One region of the Bradyrhizobium sp. WSM1417 genome, then DNA from elsewhere that is predicted to be linked to it. Evidence: predicted binding sites of a transcription regulator. Region 1 holds the regulator's gene; each other region holds the start of a gene.

Region 1 (4,958 bases):
GAGAATACGCCGCCACCGGGATCGAACGAGGGCGGTCTGCTCAACGCCATCGTCGGCTCGCTGATCATGACCGTGATCGGCGTCGGCATCGGCGCGCCGCTCGGCATGTTCGCCGGCACCTATCTCGCCGAATACGGCCGCAACGACCGGCTGACCTCGGTGATCCGCTTCATCAACGACATCCTGCTCTCGGCGCCGTCGATCATCATCGGCTTGTTTATCTACGGCGCGGTGGTGGTGCCGATGCGCGGCTTCTCGGCGATCGCAGGCTCGCTCGCGCTCGCGGTCATCGTGATCCCGGTGGTGCTGCGCACGACCGAGGACATGCTGCTGCTGGTGCCGAACGCGTTGCGCGAGGCGGCCTCGGCGCTCGGCCTGCCGCGTTCGCTGGTGATCAAGCGGATCGCTTATCGTGCTGCCCGATCGGGTCTCATCACCGGCGTGCTGCTCGCGACCGCCCGCGTCGCCGGTGAAACCGCGCCGCTGCTGTTCACCGCGCTGTCGAACCAGTTCTTCAGCCTCGGCCTGAACAAGACCATGGCGAACCTGCCTGTGACCATCAACAACTTCGTGCAGAGCCCCTATGCCTATTGGAAGCAGTTGGCCTGGAGCGGGGCGCTGCTCATCACCCTGACCGTTCTTGCCCTTAATATTTTCGCGCGCATCCTTGGCGCCGAGAGGACCGCAAAATGAGTGATCTTTCCGTATCGATGAGCGCGTCCGGTGGACTGCCGCACGCGGCGGTGCTGCCCGAGGCGCCCCCCAAGGTGACCGTGCGCAACCTGAACTTCTATTACGGCGAGCACCATGCGCTGAAGAACATCAACCTGACGCTCGGCGCGAACCGCGTCACGGCGTTCATCGGTCCGTCAGGCTGCGGCAAGTCGACCCTGCTGCGCGTCTTCAACCGGATGTACGACCTCTATCCCGGCCAGCGCGCCACCGGTCAGCTCATGCTCGACCAGACCAACATCCTCGACGGCAAGCTGGACCTCAATCTGCTGCGCGCCCGCGTCGGCATGGTGTTCCAGAAACCGACGCCGTTCCCGATGACGATCTACGAGAACATCGCGTTCGGCATCCGTCTCTATGAGAAGATTTCGAAGTCTGAAATGGACGGCCGCGTCGAGAAGGCGCTGCGCGGCGGCGCGCTGTGGAACGAGGTCAAGGACAAGCTCAACGCCTCCGGCCTGTCGCTCTCGGGCGGCCAGCAGCAGCGCCTCTGCATCGCCCGCACCGTCGCGGTGCGGCCCGAGGTGATCCTGTTCGACGAACCCTGTTCGGCGCTCGACCCGATCTCGACCGCCAAGGTCGAGGAGCTGATCCAGGAGCTGTCCGAGGATTACACGATCGCGATCGTCACCCACAACATGCAGCAGGCGGCGCGCGTCTCCGACAAGACCGCCTTCATGTATCTCGGCGAGTTGATCGAGTTCGACGACACCAGCAAGATCTTCACGTCGCCGTCCGACCGGCGCACGCAGGATTACATCACCGGTCGGTTCGGCTAGGAGACGCGAAATGGGTTCTGAACATACCGCAAAGGCCTTCGACACCGACCTCCAGGAACTCACGCGCCTGGTCGCCGAGATGGGTGGCATCGCCGAGCGCATGATCGTCGAGTCCGTCGACGCATTGATCCGCCGCGACGTCCCGCTCGGGCAGCGCGTCGTCGCCATCGACACCGAGCTCGACGCGCTGCAGAAGCGCATCGAGGAGCGTGCGGTGCTCACCATCGCCCGGCGCCAGCCGATGGCGGTCGATCTGCGCGAGATCGTCGGCGCCATGCGCGTCGCGACCGATCTCGAGCGCATCGGCGACCTCGCCAAGAACATGGGCAAGCGCGTCGCGGCGCTGGAGACGGATTTCCATCCGCTCAAGTTGTTCCGCGGCCTCGAGCACATGACCGACCTCGTGCAGCAGCAGGTCAAGTCGGTGCTGGACGCCTATGCCGCGCATGATCTGCCGGCGGCGATGGCGGTGTGGAAGGGCGACGAGGAGGTCGATGCCATCTGCACCTCGCTGTTCCGCGAGCTTCTCACCTACATGATGGAGGATCCGCGCAACATCTCGTTCTGTATTCACCTGATGTTCTGCGCCAAGAACATCGAGCGGATCGGCGACCATGCCACCAACATCGCCGAGACCGTGTTCTACATGATCGAGGGCCAGGCGATCACCGACAAGCGGCCGAAGGGCGACATGACGACCTTCGCCAACACGGTACCGAACACCTGAAGACTTTAAGGAGCGACGACCCGATGGGCGCACGCATTATGGTGGTTGAGGACGAGGAAGCCCTGACCGAGCTTCTCCGCTACAACCTCGAAGGCGACGGCTATGACGTCGAGACGGTGATGCGCGGCGACGACGCCGACACCCGCCTCAAGGAGCACATCCCCGATCTGATCGTGCTCGACTGGATGCTGCCGGGCCTGTCGGGCATCGAATTGTGCCGGCGGCTTCGCACCCGTCCCGAGACCAAGCAGCTCCCGATCATCATGCTCACCGCGCGCGGCGAGGAGAGCGAGCGGGTGCGTGGTCTTGCGACCGGCGCCGACGATTACATCGTCAAGCCGTTCTCGGTGCCGGAGCTGCTCGCGCGCGTGAAGGGCCTGCTGCGGCGCGCGAGCCCGGAGCGCCTCGCCACCGTCCTTGCTTTTGGCGACATCGAGCTCGACCGTGACAAGCGCCGCGTGGCGCGCTCGGGCCGGCCGATCGATCTCGGTCCGACCGAATATCGCCTGCTGGAGTTCTTCCTGGAGCATCCGGGCCGGGTGTTTTCGCGCGAGCAGCTGCTCGACAGCGTCTGGGGCCGCGACATCTATATCGACGAGCGTACCGTCGACGTGCATATCGGCCGCCTGCGCAAGCTGCTCAATCTCGGCCGCGAGCAGGATCCGATCCGCACCGTCCGCGGCGCCGGCTACGCGCTGGATGATCGGTTTGCCAAGGCGGAGCAGGTGTAGGGTTGCAGGCTTGTTTGTTGGCGAGCTGTCCCCGAATTCTTCGACGTCGTCCCGGACAAGCGAGCGCTGATCCGGGACCCATAACCACCGAACGTGGTTTGGCGAAGACTCGGAGTGACCCTTTCGCACGACTACTGCGTGCTCGGAGTATGGGTCCTGGCTTTCGCCAGGACGACACTGAAATTGTTGAACTGTCTTCGCGCGACGACTTGCCGTGATTACCGCGGACCCGGCTTCACCGGTGCGCGGCGCCGATCCGACGCCGGCTGGTACGCGACGCGCGAGTGCTGGGCGCAATAGGGCAGGCCGGACAACGCCCGTCCACCGCAGAAGAAGAAGTCAGGGCTCGAGGGGTCGCCGACCGGCCAGTGACAGGTCGCCTCGTTCAATTCCAGCAGCGACAGCCGCTGGCTCATCGGCACCACGTTGTCGTAGGTGACCGGATCCGGCTCAGCCTCGACCTCGAAGGCCTGCGCCAGCGCGGTGTTGCCGCGCGAGATCGGGCGGCTCACCCGCATCATGTGCTGCGCGGGGCGCGCCTTGCGCGGCCGCGGCGCTGCCGATGATGGGCTCTTGGCGCGGCCCGAAAGGCCGAGCCTGTGCACTTTGCCGATCACGGCATTGCGGGTCACATTGCCGAGCTCCGCCGCGATCTGGCTGGCCGAAAGTCCGGCCTCCCAGAGCTTTTTCAGCTGCTCGACGCGATCATCGGACCAGGTCAAAACCGTCATTGCACCCTTTCCCTCGCTGCGCGCCAGCCATCCTGGGGCCTCGCAGCGAATGCCTAAGCCTTCAAAAACCCGTGCCGCCAGAATCCCTTAAGGCTCGCCGGGCGCGTCTTGAACGCCCGAACGTTTACGCCGGTACATAAGGACTTAAAGATCAGAACCACTGCACGAGATGTCGTATCTGACAATCCAAACGCTACAATATGGCGTGACTCCCGCGCAAGAGTCCGCCGACTCGCTTCCACATGTTCCGTGGCTAAATCTCGCAAAATCGGCACCGCAAGACTACGGATTCAGCGTTTCGCGAGGCTTTCCGGGCGGCATTGACACCCGTTTCACCAGGCCTAAGATAGTCGCACGTGCCGCCCTCAAGAGGCGGCACGTTTCGTTTTCCGGGCCGGTCGATGGTGCGTTGCGCAATGCACGCTCACACCGTCCGCAACATTCAAGTGACTCTCATGACTAACAGCGCAGCGCCGCATTTGCTCCCCGTTTTCGCCAGGTCCGACCTCGGTTTCGAGCGTGGCGAAGGCTGCTGGCTGATCGCGACCAATGGCGAGCGCTATCTCGATTTCACCTCCGGGGTGGCGGTGAATGCGCTCGGCCATGCCCATCCGGCGCTGGTCGCGGCGTTGCAGGAGCAGGCCACGAAGCTCTGGCACATGTCGAACCTATTCCAGAGCCCGGACGGCGAAAAGCTCGCCGCGCGTCTGTGCAATGAAAGTTTTGCGGATTTCGTGTTCTTCTGCAATTCCGGCGCCGAAGCGCTGGAATGCGTGATCAAGCTGGTCCGCCATTATCACTTCTCCAACGGGCATCCGGAGCGCTATCGCATCATCACCTTCGAAGGCGCCTTCCACGGCCGCACGCTGGCGACGCTGGCCGCGACGGGTTCGGCAAAATATCTCGAAGGTTTCGGCCCCCCGATGGAGGGCTTCGACCAAGTTGCGCATGGCGATATCGACGCGGTGAAAAAGGCGATCGGTCCGCAGACCGCCGGCATCCTGATCGAGCCGATCCAGGGCGAGGGCGGTGTGCGTTCGGCAACGCCCGCCTTCCTGAGGGCGTTGCGCCAGCTCTGCGACGAGAAGGGTCTGTTGCTCGCCTTCGACGAGGTGCAGACCGGCATGGGCCGCACCGGCGATCTGTTCGCGTACCGCCGCCTTGGCGTCGAACCCGACGTGATGTCGCTGGCCAAGGCGCTCGGCGGCGGCTTCCCGATCGGCGCCTGCCTCGCGACCGCGGAAGCAGCGTCCGGCAT
Region 2 (4,958 bases), 5.7 Mb from region 1:
AGACCCAGACCAACCCGATCCGCATCAACAACGGCGCGAAGATCAACAACAACCCGGTGAACAAGGTGCAGGTGCAGAACAACAACCGCCCGCAGTTCAATGAGACCAATCGCATGGTCAACAATGGCGGCAACAACTTCCGGCAGTCGATGAACCAGAGCCAGGGCGGTAACGGCGGCAACAACCACCGCGGCTTCATGCACTGATCGCGGTCGGCCACACATAACAAGGGCAGAGCGGTGACGCTCTGCCCTTCTTCATATCAGAAGATTAGATTATCAGGCCACCAGCTCGGAAAACAGATCGGCATCGACATTGCCGCCTGAAAGCACAATGACGACGTTCTTGCCGGCAACATCAAGTCGTCCCGCAAGCAGCGCGGCAAGACCCACCGCTCCGCCCGGCTCCACCACGAGCTTCAGCTCGCGATAGGCAAACGCGACGGCCGCGCCGACTTCCTTGTCCGACGCGGTGACGCCGCGCGCGAGCAGCTTGCTGTTGATTGCAAACGTCATCTCGCCGGGAATCAGGGCCATCAGCGCATCGCAGATGGTGCGGCCTGCCGGCCCGTGCGGCTCGCGATGACCTGCGGTCAGCGACAGGCCGTGATCGTCGAATGCCTCGGGTTCGGCGACGACGATTTGCGCCAGCGGAAAACGCGCCTTCACAGCCGTTGCAACGCCGGCGATCAGACCGCCGCCGGAGGCCGGGGCGACCACGATGTCGGGCGCGAGACCGAGTGCCGCCATGTCCTCGGCGATCTCGCGGCCGGCGGTGCCTTGGCCGGCGATCACGAAGGGATCGTCGTAGGGCCTGACCAGCGTCGCGCCGCGCTTCTCGGCGATGCCGCGCGAGATCGCCTCGCGGTCGTCGCGGTCGCGGTCGTACAGCACGACCTCGGCACCGTAGGATTTGGTACGCTCGCGCTTCGACGACGGCGCATCCGCAGGCATCACGATGGTCGCCTGCATGTCGAGGATCTTTGCCGCCGCCGCCACGCCCTGGGCATGGTTGCCGGAGGAGAACGCGACCACGCCGCCGGCGCGCTTGTCCTGCGGGATCGAGGCGACCTTGTTGAAGGCACCGCGGAACTTGAACGAGCCGGTGCGCTGGAGCATCTCCGGCTTGAGATAGACCTTTGCGCCGACGCGTTCGTTGAGCACGGGAAAGGACAACAGCGGCGTGCGGACGGCGAAGGGGGCGATCACGCGCGCTGCGGCATCGATATCGGCAGGGCCGATCGGGAGGAGCTGTTCTGTCATGCCTGATGTTATCGCGGCGGATGAGGCGCGGGCAAGGCATCTCCGCGCGAGCATTCTGGGCTCTCAGGCGACGAATCGCGCCGGCTCCGCCCCGTTCCGGCCGGGCATCACGGCGCCGACCGCCAAAATGCTGTCGACAAAGGCCCGGGCCGAGGCCTCCCAGGTGTAGTTGGCGGCGAATTCGACGCAGTCCTGTCGGGAGATGTCGAGCGCGGCGAAGCAGGCGCTGCGCAGATCGTGATCGAGCGCGCCGACCGGCGCGTCGCCGATCACGTCGCGGGGCCCCTTCACCGGAAACGCCGCGACCGGCAGGCCGCTCGCGAGCGCTTCGAGCAGGACCAGGCCGAACGTGTCGGTCTTGCTCGGAAACACGAAGACGTCGGCGGCGGCGTAAATGTCCGCCAGTTCCTCGCCGTGCTTTTCGCCGAGGAAGATCGCGTCCGGATAGGCCTCCTCCAGCGCGACACGCGCCGGGCCGTCGCCGACGATCACCTTGGTGCCGGGCAGGTCGAGGTCGAGGAACGCCTCGAGATTCTTCTCCACCGCGACCCTTCCGACCGAGAGGAACACCGGCGCCGGCAGGCACAGATCGATCGCGCGGGGATGGAACAGATGGGTGTCGACGCCGCGAGGCCACAGCGCGACATTGTCGAAGCCGCGCTCGGTCAGCTCGCTGGCGAGCGCGGGCGTTGCCGCCATCACGGCGCGGCTGGGGCTGTGGAATCGGCGCAGCGCCCGCCAGATCAGCGAGCCCGGCACCGGCACGCGGGCGCGGACATATTCGGGAAAGCGGGTGTGGAAGCTGGTCGTGAAGGGCAGCTTGCGCTGGCGGCAATAGCGGCGGACCATCAGGCCGATCGGCCCCTCGGTCGCGATGTGGATGCTGTCGGGGTGCGCCTCTTCGATCAGCTTCGCGATTCTGCCCGGCCGCGGCATGGCCAGCCGCACGTCACGATAGCTCGGCATCGCAAAGGTGCGGAACGATTGCGGCGTCAGGAACGAGAATTCGACGTCGAGGCTTTTGGCGGCGTCCGCAAGTTTGGTCAGCGTCCGAACCACACCGTTGACTTGCGGGTGCCAGGCGTCGGTCGCGACCAGGATGCGCATCAGGCTGCCTTTGTCATGCGGCTCTGGCTGCGACCTGCGGGACCTGTGCCGGCTTCTCGGCCTGGTCCGCCCAGGTGATGATCTCGAAATGGCCGTCGTCGTGCTCGACCAGCGCCGTGCAGCTCTCGACCCAGTCGCCGCAATTCATGTAGCGGATGCCGCCCTCGTCGCGGATCACCGCGTAGTGGATGTGGCCGCAGATCACGCCGTCGGCGTCGTGGCGCCGCGCTTCGGTGGCGAGCGCCTGCTCGAACGCGCCGATATAGTTGACGGCGTTCTTGACCTTCTGCTTGGCCCATTGCGACAGCGACCAATAGGGCACCTTGAACATGCGCCGGAAGAAGTTGACGAAGCGATTGAGCTGGATCGCGAAGTCGTAGGCCTTGTCGCCGAGATGCGCGAGCCAGCGTGCGTTCTGCACCACGAGGTCGAAGATGTCGCCGTGGATGACGAGATAGCGCTTGCCGTCCGCGCCGGTGTGGACGGTGTTCTCGACCACGTCGATGCCGCCGAAATGCGTGCCGTAATAGTTGCGCAGGAATTCGTCGTGATTTCCGGGGATGTAGATGACCTTGGCGCCCTTGCGCGCCTTGCGCAAAAGCTTTTGGACCAGGTCGTTATGCGATTGCGGCCAGTGCCAGCTCGATTTCAGCGCCCAGCCGTCGACGATATCGCCGACGAGATAGATCGTATCGGCATCATGGAAACGCAGGAAGTCGAGCAGTAGGTCGGCTTGAGAACCGCGGGCTCCGAGATGAACGTCGGAGATGAACAACGTGCGAAAGCGCCGCTCGGGGCTCTCGTCACTCACATCGTAACTTCCCATGCGCCAGCCTGTAACAATGTCCCGTGACAGGGGGATGACCAATTGAACCTTTGAGGCACCTTCGGATACGAATCGCGCTTGCCTCGCCCACCCCGCGAATATCAGTCGCATGCGACAATCAGGCGACATGGCGTCGCAGCGCCCTCCGCAAGAACCCGGAGCTGCGGCGCGCTCGCGAGCGACGTCAGTAGAATTTATGGAAATGATGGATCGGGCCGTGGCCGTGGCCGACGCTGAAGCGATCGGCGGCCGCGATCGCGGCGCTGATCCAGGTCTTGGCGTTGCGCACGGCGCGCTCGAGATCCTCGCCCCTGGCGAGCCCGGCGGCGACCGCCGAGGACAGCGAGCAGCCGGTGCCATGGGTGTTGCGAGTGGCAACGCGCGGCGCGGCGAGCGCGATCGTGGTGCTGGCATCGACGAGATAGTCGATGCTCTCGGCGCCCGCGCCGTGCCCGCCCTTGATCAGGACCGCCCGGCAGCCGAGCGCCAGCAGACGGCGCCCCTGGCTCTCGATCTCGGCCTCGCTGGCCGCGACCGGTTCGCCGAGCAGAGCCGCGGCCTCGGGCAGATTGGGTGTGATCACCGAGGCCAGCGGCATCAGCTTGATGCGCAGGGCGTCGACGGCATCGGACGCGAGCAGGCGATCGCCCGATGTCGCCACCATCACGGGATCGAGCACGATATGCCGGGGCGCCCAGCGCGACAGCGCGGCCGCGATCGCATCGATGCTGGCGGTTTGCGCCACCATGCCGATCTTGACCGCGCCGACCTCGAGATCGGAAAACACCGCGTCGATCTGCGCGGTGACGAATTCGGCGGGCACCGCGTGAATGCCGGTGACGCCGCGGGTGTTCTGCGCCGTCAGCGCCGTGATGGCGGACGCGCCAAAAACGCCCAGCGCGGCAAAGGTCTTCAGGTCGGCCTGGATGCCGGCGCCGCCGCTCGAATCGGAGCCGGCAATGGTCAGCGCGACGGGGGGCGTCATGGGGCGATTTTCCGCGTTTTCGAAGCCATGGCCCGTCCTAGCGCGCCGCCCCCAGCCCAGCAAGTTCGCTTGCTAAATCCGGCCGGGTTTGGCCTATTAGCCGCCAGATATGCTTTCGGAGTGAACGCGATGGTTCCCTTTTTCGTCCAGATCAAATGCAAGCTCGGTCAATCCTATGTGGTCGCCAATGCGCTTGCCGAAGCCGAGATCGCCTCCGAGATCTATTCCACGGCCGGTCAATACGACCTGCTAGTGAAGTTCTACGTCGACAACGACACCGATATCGGCCACTTCGTCAACGAGAAGGTGCAGGTGCTGCCCGGCATCCAGGACACCCTCACCATCATCACCTTCAAGGCGTTTGGCGCGAGTTGACCGTCCGAAAAAGGGCGGGCCTGATCAGGCGCCGCCCTCCTTGCGCTTGGGGCGCGGCGGACCGTCCACCGGCGGCAGCGATTTGAGATAGTCCGCCATCGCCGCGAGATCGTCGTCCGGCAATTGCGAGGTGTTCTTGATCACCCGCGTCATCGCGCCGCCGACGCTGTCGCCGTCGGGCAATTCGCCGGTCTTCAGGAAATACGCAATATCCTTCGCGCTCCACTCGCGAAGGCCCTTCTGGGTGATGTTGGGCACCCACCCCTCGCCTTCCGGATTGGGACCGCCGGCGAAGCGTTGTCCGGCGATGATGCCGCCGAGCGCATTGCGTGGACTGTGGCACTCCGCGCAATGGCCAAAGCTGTTGACGAGATAGGCGCCGCGATTCCACTGCGGCAACTTC
Region 3 (4,958 bases), 6.9 Mb from region 1:
GCTGCGGCCAGGCACACGACGGCCTGCACCGCAATCGGAAGCGCGCTGCCCGCGTGCCAGTTCTTCTCAGCCATCAGCCACCCGCGATTTCAACGTCGGATTGTCTGGCCTCGCGGGTTTGGATCGGGTAAACGCCTGTCCGCGCAACGGAAAAATGTGGCATCAAATACGGCAATTGCCCTGACATGATAAATTCTTCCTTAACGGAAAACGCCCCCGCGCCGCCGTCCCCAGGCGTGGGGCCATCGTCGCTTCGAGCGGACGTCCTGCACAACCATGGATAGGGTCGACTGCGTCGTCATCGGAGCTGGCGTGATCGGGCTCGCGGTGGCTCGAAAGCTGGCGCAAGCCGGGCGCGAGGTGATCGTGCTCGAGCAAGCCGAGGCCATCGGCACCATCACCTCCTCGCGTAACAGCGAGGTGATCCATGCCGGCATCTACTACCGCGCCGGAAGCTGGATGGCGCGCATGTGCGTCGACGGCAAGCACGCGCTCTACCGTTACTGTTCCGAGCGCGGCATCCCGCACAGGAATTGCGGCAAGCTGATCGTCGCGACCAATCCGAAAGAGACCGAGAAGCTGCAATCGATCAAGGCGCATGCCGAGGCCAATGGCGTGCTCGACATGCAGCTCCTCGCGGGCGATGCGGCATGTGCACTGGAGCCGGCGCTCGCCTGCGACGCCGCGCTGCTGTCGCCGTCGACCGGCATCATCGACAGCCACGCCTACATGCTCTCGCTGCGCGGCGAAGCCGAGGACGCGGGCGCGGCCTTCGCGTTTCACACACCGCTGATTCGTGCCAAGGCGAGCGCCGGCGTGATCGAGATCGAGGCGGGCGGCGAAGCGCCGATGACACTGCAATGCAGCCTCCTCGTCAACGCCGCCGGGCTCTCGGCGACCACGGTGGCGCGCAACATCGAGGGCATGCCGCTGGAACGGATCCCGACGGCCTACCTCGCCAAGGGAAACTACTTCAGCTGCAATGCCAAGGCACCGTTCTCGCGCCTGATCTATCCGGTGCCCGAGCCCGGTGGGCTAGGGGTGCATCTGACGCTGGACATGGCCGGGCAGGCCCGTTTCGGCCCCGACGTCGAGTGGATCGAGACGATCGACTACGAGGTCGACCCGTCACGCGCCGAGCGCTTCTACCCGGCCATTCGCAAATACTGGCCGACGCTGCCTGACGGTGCTCTCATGCCGAGCTATTCGGGCATTCGCCCGAAGATCGTGCCGCCGGCGGTGGCCACGCAGGACTTCTTGATGCAGGGCCCGCGCGATCACGGCGTCGAAGGCCTGATCAATCTGTTCGGCATCGAGTCGCCCGGATTGACGTCATCGCTCGCGATCGCGGATCACGTTGCCGAGCTCGCAAACATCTAGCGCTCAAAGCGAACTGAAGTCCGGTCACACGCAAAGAACCGCGTCCAGACAAGACGCTGGAGCCGCGCAATCCTTGCACGGTGTGGCACCTTGCAAGGATGAGCGCAAAGGCTCTCATCCCTGCTTGAAGGGTGCGATCAACTCTACGCTGATACGGGGGTTACTAGTGGAGCGTGTCGCCGTGCCTGAGACGCTCGATCTGGTCCTTGACCATCAACTTCCGGCGCTTCAACTCAACAATTTGCAGGTCGTCTGTTGAAAGGTGCACGAGAGCTTCGTGCAATTCGTTTTCGAGAGTTTTATGCTTCCGTTCCAATTCAACCAGATGTGCCTGAATTGTCATTCGAAACCTCCTCGGTAGGGGTGAACCTTGGATTCGACCGGACGACGAAGTGTACATCACCGATTCGTTCTGTCGATGGGTATCCGTCGTCGCACTGTCATTTTTGAAAATTCATAAGTAACGAAGCGTGAGTAAGGGAACCACGCGGGAAAAATCCGTGATATCAATGCGATTGCGCAACGTCGGAGCGACCGCAGAAATATCCCGCGGGAGATCGACGCGGGACAGCCCGAGATCGCTTGCGATCACGGCGCGCAAGGACGATAGTTTCCACAGGGCATCCACAGCCTTAATCTCACGCCTATCGGTTTTTCGGCCACCGCAGACATGACCAATGAAGATGCGCGCGAACTCGAATCCGAGCTCGCCCGGTTGCACCAGGAACACCGAGATCTTGATGCGGCGATCGATGCACTGCATCAATCGCCCGCCCCCGACCTGTTGCGGTTACAGCGGTTGAAGAAACGCAAGCTGTTGTTGCGTGACCGTATCGCGTTCATCGAAGACCAGATCACGCCCGATATCATCGCCTGATCCACAGGAGGACAGCTCACGGCGCCCCGCCGCATGTGAATCCGCTTGACTCGAAAGGAACAAAATAAGAACATTTGGGCACCACCGCCCCCGGGAAAACCGTCCAAGGAAAACGCAGATGTCGGCAGCCGCCCTTCTCGACAACGGCCATTATGAACAAGCCTGTGATCAGGCGATCGCGATGTGCGACGGCAATCTGCGCAGCACCATCAAGGCGCTGATCATGGCCAATGAATATCTGGAGGCCGAGCTGGAGGAATTGCAGGCGGCGGTTTCCGCAGGTTGCATTCCGGAGACCTCGCGCAGCAAGAGCAGCGCCGCCTAAGCTGTCAGCTATCGGAGCCGACCATGTCCGATGTCACCTATTACGTTGCATTACCTTTCCTGACCGACGAGGACGGCTCGCCGGTCGCAGGTGCGGCCGAGGAATGCCAGAGCGCGGCGGCCGCGTTACGGCGCGCCGAGATCATGTCGCACGGCACCGGCCACACCGGCGCGGTCGCGTTCAGCCGCAGCGGCGATCCCATGACCGGCGAATTCGGCGACGCCAAACTGCTCCGCAGCTTCGGCAACGTACCGAAAGACCTCGGCACCCTTTAGCTAGCTGCTGACGAGCCTGATGCGCGGCTCGTGCCGGCGGTGCGCCTTGCGCACATACATGGCGGCATCGGCCTCCTCCAGGGCCCGCGTGGCGTCGGATTGCACTCCAAGCAGGGCGACGCCGGCGGAAGCACCCGCACTCACGTGCTGGCCGCGAAAGACAAAGGACAATTCGTCGACGGCCTGCTCGAAAGCCGCGGCCTTCGCCTTGGCGTCGGTCTCGCTGAGATTCCAGAGCAGCAGCGCGAACTCGTCGCCGCCGAGCCGGCCCACCACGTCCGAGGCGCGGATCTGCCGCGTCAGCGTGGTGGCAATTGCCTTCAGCACCTCGTCGCCGGCCGCATGGCCGAAGGAATCGTTGATCGGCTTCAGCCGATCGACATCGAGCACGATCAGCGCGCCGCTGGCGCGGTAGCGCTTCATGTAGGCGACGGCGCGAGCGAGCTCGCGTTCGAAGCCGCGGCGGTTCGGAATATCGAGCAGGAAGTCGGTGTCGGCGGCCGCCTCGAGCTCCGCGACCCGCCGCAGCGCCCTCTTGAGCTTGCTCCGGAGCTCGCGGATGGTCGCGTTGATGGCCGGCTTCATGACCTCCTTGGCGCCGTCATCGGCAGACGCTTCGCGCCGCGGCGGTCTGGCCGGACGCCGCGCCGGACGCTTGGCCGGACTCTTGGTCCGACTCTTGGCCAGACGCTTGGGAGCAACTTTGGAGCGGCCGGCGCTGGTTTTCGGGCCCTTTTTGGCCTTCGCAGCGCTCGCCCTTTTTGGTTTCTTCATGGGCATCCTGCTCAATGAAGGCTTGCGGGGATTCACCAAGACAGGATAGTGCATTCCCTTCTCCTTGCCACCGCCTTGCGAGCAACCGGCCGGAACCGCTAATCTGGCCTATCTTCCTGTTTTTCGAGCACAATTGACGTCATGACCGCGCCAATCGCCATCATCATGGGAAGCCAGTCGGACTGGGACACGATGCGGCACACCGCCGACACGCTTGCAGCGCTCGGCGTTGCCGCCGACACTCGCATCGTTTCGGCACACCGCACCCCCGACCGGCTGTTTGCGTTCGCCAAGGGCGCCAAGGGGGCCGGTTACAAGGTCATCATCGCCGGCGCGGGCGGCGCTGCGCACCTGCCCGGCATGGCGGCGGCGCTGACGGAACTGCCCGTGTTCGGCGTTCCCATCGAATCGAGGACGCTCAAGGGTATCGACTCGCTTTATTCGATCGTCCAGATGCCCGCGGGGATCCCGGTCGGCACCCTCGCCATCGGCAAGGCCGGCGCCGTCAATGCGGCGCTGTTGGCGGCCGCCGTGCTGGCCTTGTCCGACCCGGCCTTGTCCGATCGCCTCGCCGCCTGGCGTAAGGCGCAGACCGAGGCCGTGGCCGAACGCCCGGAGGACAAGGCGTGACTGACGCAAAGCACGTGAAGCTGAAGCCCGGCGACACTATTGGCATCCTCGGCGGCGGACAATTAGGACGGATGCTGGCCATGGCGGCGGCCCGGCTCGGCCTGCGCTGCCAAGTGTTCTCGCCCGATCCGGACTCACCGGCCTTCGACGTTGTCCTGAATGCGACCTGCGCCGAATATGCCGATGTCGAAGCACTTGAGCTGTTCGCCAACGACGTCGACGTCATCACCTACGAATTCGAGAACGTGCCGTCCGCGGCCGCGATGGTGCTGGATGCACGCCGTCCCGTGCTGCCCAACCGCAAGATCCTCGAGACCACCCAGGACCGGCTGGCCGAGAAGGATTTCGTGACGCGGCTGGGCATCGGCACTGCGGCCTATGCCGACGTCACCTCGGTCCCGTCATTGCGCGAGGCGATCGCCAGGATCGGCCTTCCGGCGGTGCTGAAGACCCGCCGCTTCGGCTATGACGGTAAGGGCCAGGCCATCATCCGCGAGGGCGACGACGTCGCGAAAGTGTGGACCAGCCTCGCCACCAAATCGGCCATCCTGGAAGCCTTCGTGCCGTACGAACGTGAGATTTCCGTGATCGCCGCCCGCTCCGCGACAGGCCAGGTCGAGTGTTTCGACGTCACCGAAAACGAGCACCGCGACCACATCCTGAAGATCTCCCGTGCGCCCGCCCGGATCCCGGACGT
Region 4 (4,958 bases), 3.9 Mb from region 1:
TTCTCGTCCTTCCTGCTGCAGGCGCAGGCCTCCAAGGCCAAGATCATCGGCCTTGCCAATGCCGGCGGCGACACCACCAACACGATCAAGCAGGCGGCCGAGTTCGGCATCGTCAAGGGCGGCCAGAAGCTCGCGGCGTTGCTGCTGTTTCTCACCGACGTCAAGGCGATTGGGCTCGAGACCGCACAGGGCCTCAACTTCACCGAGACCTTCTACTGGGACATGAACGACCAGACCCGGGCGTTCTCGAAGCGCTTCGCCGAGAAGATGAAGAACAACGCGCCGCCCACGATGGTGCAGGCCGGCGTCTATGCGGGCGTGCGTCACTATTTCAAGGCACTGGAAGCGCTCGGCGGCAACCCGCATGACGGCGCCAAGGTCGTCGAGAAGATGAAGTCGATGCCGACGGAAGACGATCTGTTCGGCAAGGGCGAGATCCAGCCCAACGGCCGCACCATCCACAACGCCTATCTGTTCGAGGTGAAGAAGCCCTCCGAGTCCAAGGGACCGTGGGATTTCTACAAGCTGGTCGGCACCGTGCCGGGCGACCAGGCCTTCACGCCGCTGTCCGAGAGCAAGTGCGCGCTCTTGAAGAAGTAAGCTAACCGCCCGCAGGCCATCAGGCCTGCGGGCGACTTTCAGGGAACGCCGAAGGGACCGGGTGCGGGATCGATGCAGGCTCTTTACGCTCAGCTACTGGTGGGACTGATCAATGGCTCGTTCTACGCGCTGCTCAGTCTCGGGCTTGCCGTGATCTTCGGTATGCTCAACATCATCAATTTCGCCCACGGTGCGCTCTACATGATGGGCGCGTTCGTCGCCTACTTCCTGCTGAACATCGGCGGCATCAACTACTGGTGGGCGTTGCTGTTGGCCCCGATCATCGTCGGCATCTTCGGCATGATCCTGGAACGGACCATGCTGCAATGGCTGACGGGGCTCGACCATCTCTACGGACTGCTCCTGACCTTCGGCATTGCGCTGATCGTGCAGGGCGTGTTCCAGAACTATTTCGGCTCCTCTGGCATGCCTTACGCCATTCCGGACCAGCTCAAGGGCGGCATGAATCTCGGCTTCATGTTCCTGCCCATCTATCGCGGCTGGGTCGTCATCTTCTCGCTGATCGTGTGTATTGCGACCTGGTTCCTGATCGAGAAGACGCGTCTCGGCGCCTATTTGCGCGCGGCGACTGAAAACCCGACGCTGGTGCGCGCCTTCGGCGTCAACGTGCCGCGCATGATCACGCTGACCTATGGTTTGGGTGTCGGCCTGGCCGCGCTCGCCGGCGTGCTGTCGGCGCCGATCAACCAGGTGCGGCCGCTGATGGGCGCCGACCTGATCATCGTGGTGTTCGCGGTGGTGGTGATCGGCGGCATGGGATCGATCATGGGCTCCATCATCACCGGCTTTGCGCTCGGTGTGATCGAGGGCATGACCAAATATTTCTACCCCGAGGCCTCCAACACCGTCGTGTTCGTGCTGATGGTGCTGGTGCTCTTGGTGAAGCCAACGGGATTGACGGGAAGGGCGGCCTGATATGACAGCCTTGACGGACGACACGCTGCCGGTAACCCCACGCACGATCCGCGACGAGATGATCGTGTTCGTGGTGATGGCGCTGCTGCTGGCTTCGGTGCCATTCACGGGAGTCTACCCGTTCTTCGTGATGCAGGCGCTGTGCTTCGCGCTGCTCGCCTGCGCCTTCAACCTGCTGATCGGCTACGGCGGTTTGCTGTCCTTCGGCCATGCGATGTTCTTAGGCACAGCCGGCTATTGCAGCGCGCATGCGCTGAAGGTGTGGGCGTTGCCGCCGGAGCTCGGCATCCTCGTCGGCGTCGCCGGTGCCTTCGTGCTCTCGCTCATCACGGGCTATATCTCGATCCGCCGCCAGGGCATCTATTTCTCGATGATCACGCTGGCGCTGTCGCAGCTTTTGTACTTCATCTACCTCCAGGCGCCGTTCACCCATGGCGAAGACGGCATCCAGGGCATCCCGCAGGGACGCATGTTCGGCGTCTTCGATCTGACCAAGCCAACCGTGCTCTACTACGTGGTTCTGGTGGGCTTCCTCGCCGGCTTCCTGCTGATCTTCCGCATCATCAACTCGCCGTTCGGCGAAGTGCTCAAGGCAATCCGCGAGAACGAGCCGCGCGCGATCTCGCTGGGTTACCGGACCGATCAGTACAAGTTCCTGGCTTTCGTCCTGTCGGGCACGCTGGCCGGCTTTGCCGGTGCGCTGAAAGTCTTCGTGGCGCAAAACGCCTCGCTCACGGACGTGCACTGGTCGATGTCAGGCGAAGTCGTGCTGATGACGCTGGTCGGCGGACTCGGAACCGTGTTCGGTCCCGTGGTCGGTGCCTTCGTGATCATCGCCATGCAGCAATATCTGGCGGGGTTCGGCCAGTGGGTGACCGTGATCCAGGGCTCGATCTTCGTCATCTGCGTGCTCACCTTCCGCCGCGGCGTCATCGGCGAAATCGCGCATTACTTCCGGCGGTCGCTGTAAGTTATTGATATAATAGAAGATGTGTTGACGCGCGAAAGCGGTGGATGATCCGGCTCCACGGGCGTGAGGTGGCACGCGCGTGGATCGAAAATGGTCTATGACAGTTTCATGACGGCCCGCTTGGGCCAGGCCATAATCCAACCGGTAGTCTCTCTCCCATGATGCGATTGTTTCGCGCTTTCCTGCCCAAGGAAGAACGGTTCTTCGATCTGTTCGACCGCCACGCCCAGACCGTGATCCAGGGCTCGATCGCGCTCCAGAGCATGCTCAACGGGGGCGAGGAGACGCCGGTCTATTGCCAGCGCGTCAACCAGTTTGAGAACGATGCCGACAACATCACCCGTGAGGTGCTGACGGCGGTGCGCCGTACCTTCATCACCCCGTTCGACCGCGGCGACATCAAGAACCTGATCACCTCGATGGACGACGCCATCGACCAGATGCAGCAGACCGCCAAGGCCGTGATGCTGTTCGAGGTCCGCAGCTTCGAGCCGCCGATGCGGGAGATCGGCGGGCTTCTGATCGAATGCGCCAATCTGGTCGGCCGTGCGCTGCCGCTGATGCAGAAGATCGGCCAGAACGTGGCCATGCTGACCGCGATCACGGAAGAGCTGGGCAAGCTGGAAGGCCGCGTCGACGATCTCCATGATATCGGCCTGAAGGAACTGTTCCTCAAGCATCGCAACGGCAACGCGATGGATTTCATCGTCGGCGCAGAGATCTACGATCATCTCGAGAAGGTCGCCGACCGCTTCGACGACGTCGCGAACGAGATCAACAGCATCGTCATCGAGCAAGTTTAGGGCAGGGGACCGCGCCGTGGATGTTGCGTTGGGTCTTCCCGTCCTGGTCGGACTGATCGCCGTCGCGCTGCTGTTCGACTTCCTGAACGGCCTGCACGACGCCGCCAATTCGATCGCGACCATCGTCTCGACCCGCGTGCTGCGGCCGCAATACGCGGTGTTCTGGGCCGCGTTCTTCAATTTCGTCGCCTTCATGGTGTTCGGGCTGCACGTCGCCCAGACCATCGGCACCGGCATCATCGATCCTGCGATCGTGGATGCCCAGGTGATCTTCGCGGCGCTGGTCGGCGCCATCGTCTGGAACCTGGTGACGTGGGCGCTCGGCATCCCATCGTCCTCGTCGCATGCATTGATCGGCGGCTTGTTTGGTGCAGGCGTAGCCAAGGCCGGCCTTTCGGCGGCGGTCTGGAGCGGATTGACCAAGACGGTGATCGCCATCGTGCTGTCTCCGCTCGTCGGCTTCCTGCTCGCGATGGTACTGGTTGCGATCGTGTCCTGGGCTTCGGTGCGCTCCACGCCCTTTGCCGTGGATCGCGCCTTCCGCATCCTGCAATTCGCCTCCGCCTCGCTCTATTCGCTCGGCCATGGCGGCAACGACGCGCAGAAGACCATGGGCATCATCGCCGTGCTGCTCTATTCGCAGGGCCAGCTCGGCGGCGAATTCTTCGTGCCCTTCTGGGTGGTGCTCTCGTGCCAGGCGGCGATGGCGATGGGGACGCTGATGGGCGGCTGGCGCATCGTCCGCACCATGGGCCTGCGCATCACCAAGCTGACCCCGATGCAGGGCTTTTGCGCCGAGACCGGCGGTGCCGCGACCCTGTTCATGGCGACCTTCCTCGGCGTTCCCGTCTCGACCACCCACACCATCACCGGGGCCATCGTCGGCGTCGGCGCCGCTCGCCGCCTCTCGGCGGTGCGCTGGAACGTCGCCAGCTCGATCGTCTATGCCTGGGTGATCACGATGCCGGCCTCGGCCATCGTCGCCGCGCTGAGCTGGTGGGCGGTCAAGATCTTCCTCAGGTAACCAGCTTCAGCCCGACAATCCCGGCGACGATCAGCCCGATGCTGGCGAGGCGGAACGCGGTGGCCGGCTCGCCGAACAGGACGATACCGAGCGTCGCGGTACCGACCGCGCCGATGCCGGTCCAGACCGCATAAGCGGTTCCAATCGGCAGCGATTTGAGGGCGAGCCCCAGCAGGATGATGCTGCCGGCCATGGCGCCGAGCGTGAGAACCGACGGAACGAGCTTGGTGAACCCCTCGGTATATTTGAGGCCGATCGCCCAGGAGATCTCCAGCAGACCGGCGACGAACAGGATGCTCCAGGCCATGACGACCCTCCATTCAAGGCAGGGTCGTCCCCGCGACTGGTGTGCTGATGGAAAGGAAAGGTCGTCCCTCCCAACCAAGCGGATATGGGACTGGCCGGAAGGCTCCGCAATCACCAGATGAGGCTTGATCAGGCTCATTTTCCCTGCCAAACGCTGCCGCAATGTCCGACATCGCCACCACAGCCGAATCGACGGCCCGTTCCTCGCTTGCCGCTGAAGTGTCGCGGCGGCGTACCTTTGCGATCATCTCGCATCCGGACGCCGGCAAGACCACGCTGACCGAAAAGCTGCTGCTGTTCGGCGGCGCCATCAATCTGG

Evidence for each region. Region 1 encodes PhoB, which activates phosphate uptake and scavenging genes when phosphate is short. Its sites were predicted from a motif close to TGTCATNNANCTGTCAT; they were not measured.
Region 2: the regulator PhoB is predicted to act here: its motif matches at 3,219-3,235, upstream of BRA1417_RS0130175 (UDP-2,3-diacylglucosamine diphosphatase).
Region 3: the regulator PhoB is predicted to act here: its motif matches at 1,808-1,824, upstream of BRA1417_RS0136085 (YdcH family protein).
Region 4: the regulator PhoB is predicted to act here: its motif matches at 2,604-2,620, upstream of BRA1417_RS0120875 (DUF47 domain-containing protein).

Annotation. Positions count from the first base shown of each region.
Region 1 is NZ_KI911783.1:449,116-454,073, reverse strand. Features, by position in the region: gene pstA (phosphate ABC transporter permease PstA) at 1-693, shown strand, start outside; gene pstB (phosphate ABC transporter ATP-binding protein PstB) at 690-1,511, shown strand; gene phoU (phosphate signaling complex protein PhoU) at 1,522-2,238, shown strand; gene phoB (phosphate regulon transcriptional regulator PhoB) at 2,262-2,969, shown strand; gene BRA1417_RS0102295 (GcrA family cell cycle regulator) at 3,188-3,700, opposite strand; gene BRA1417_RS0102290 (aspartate aminotransferase family protein) at 4,156-4,958, shown strand, end outside.
Region 2 is NZ_KI911783.1:6,123,584-6,128,541, forward strand. Features, by position in the region: gene BRA1417_RS0130160 (caspase family protein) at 1-206, shown strand, start outside; gene BRA1417_RS0130165 (threonine/serine dehydratase) at 279-1,262, opposite strand; gene BRA1417_RS0130170 (glycosyltransferase family 1 protein) at 1,326-2,369, opposite strand; gene BRA1417_RS0130175 (UDP-2,3-diacylglucosamine diphosphatase) at 2,383-3,195, opposite strand; gene thiD (bifunctional hydroxymethylpyrimidine kinase/phosphomethylpyrimidine kinase) at 3,380-4,180, opposite strand; gene BRA1417_RS0130185 (Lrp/AsnC family transcriptional regulator) at 4,310-4,555, shown strand; gene BRA1417_RS0130190 (cytochrome c) at 4,580-4,958, opposite strand, start outside.
Region 3 is NZ_KI911783.1:7,373,480-7,378,437, forward strand. Features, by position in the region: gene BRA1417_RS0136075 (EAL domain-containing protein) at 1-74, opposite strand, end outside; gene BRA1417_RS0136080 (NAD(P)/FAD-dependent oxidoreductase) at 277-1,380, shown strand; gene BRA1417_RS0136085 (YdcH family protein) at 1,544-1,723, opposite strand; gene BRA1417_RS0136090 (YdcH family protein) at 2,051-2,257, shown strand; gene BRA1417_RS0136095 (hypothetical protein) at 2,376-2,582, shown strand; gene BRA1417_RS0136100 (hypothetical protein) at 2,606-2,857, shown strand; gene BRA1417_RS0136105 (GGDEF domain-containing protein) at 2,858-3,631, opposite strand; gene purE (5-(carboxyamino)imidazole ribonucleotide mutase) at 3,773-4,261, shown strand; gene BRA1417_RS0136115 (5-(carboxyamino)imidazole ribonucleotide synthase) at 4,258-4,958, shown strand, end outside.
Region 4 is NZ_KI911783.1:4,362,614-4,367,571, forward strand. Features, by position in the region: gene BRA1417_RS0120860 (ABC transporter substrate-binding protein) at 1-600, shown strand, start outside; gene BRA1417_RS0120865 (branched-chain amino acid ABC transporter permease) at 673-1,536, shown strand; gene BRA1417_RS0120870 (branched-chain amino acid ABC transporter permease) at 1,538-2,506, shown strand; gene BRA1417_RS0120875 (DUF47 domain-containing protein) at 2,665-3,309, shown strand; gene BRA1417_RS0120880 (inorganic phosphate transporter) at 3,326-4,333, shown strand; gene sugE (quaternary ammonium compound efflux SMR transporter SugE) at 4,326-4,640, opposite strand; gene BRA1417_RS0120890 (peptide chain release factor 3) at 4,802-4,958, shown strand, end outside.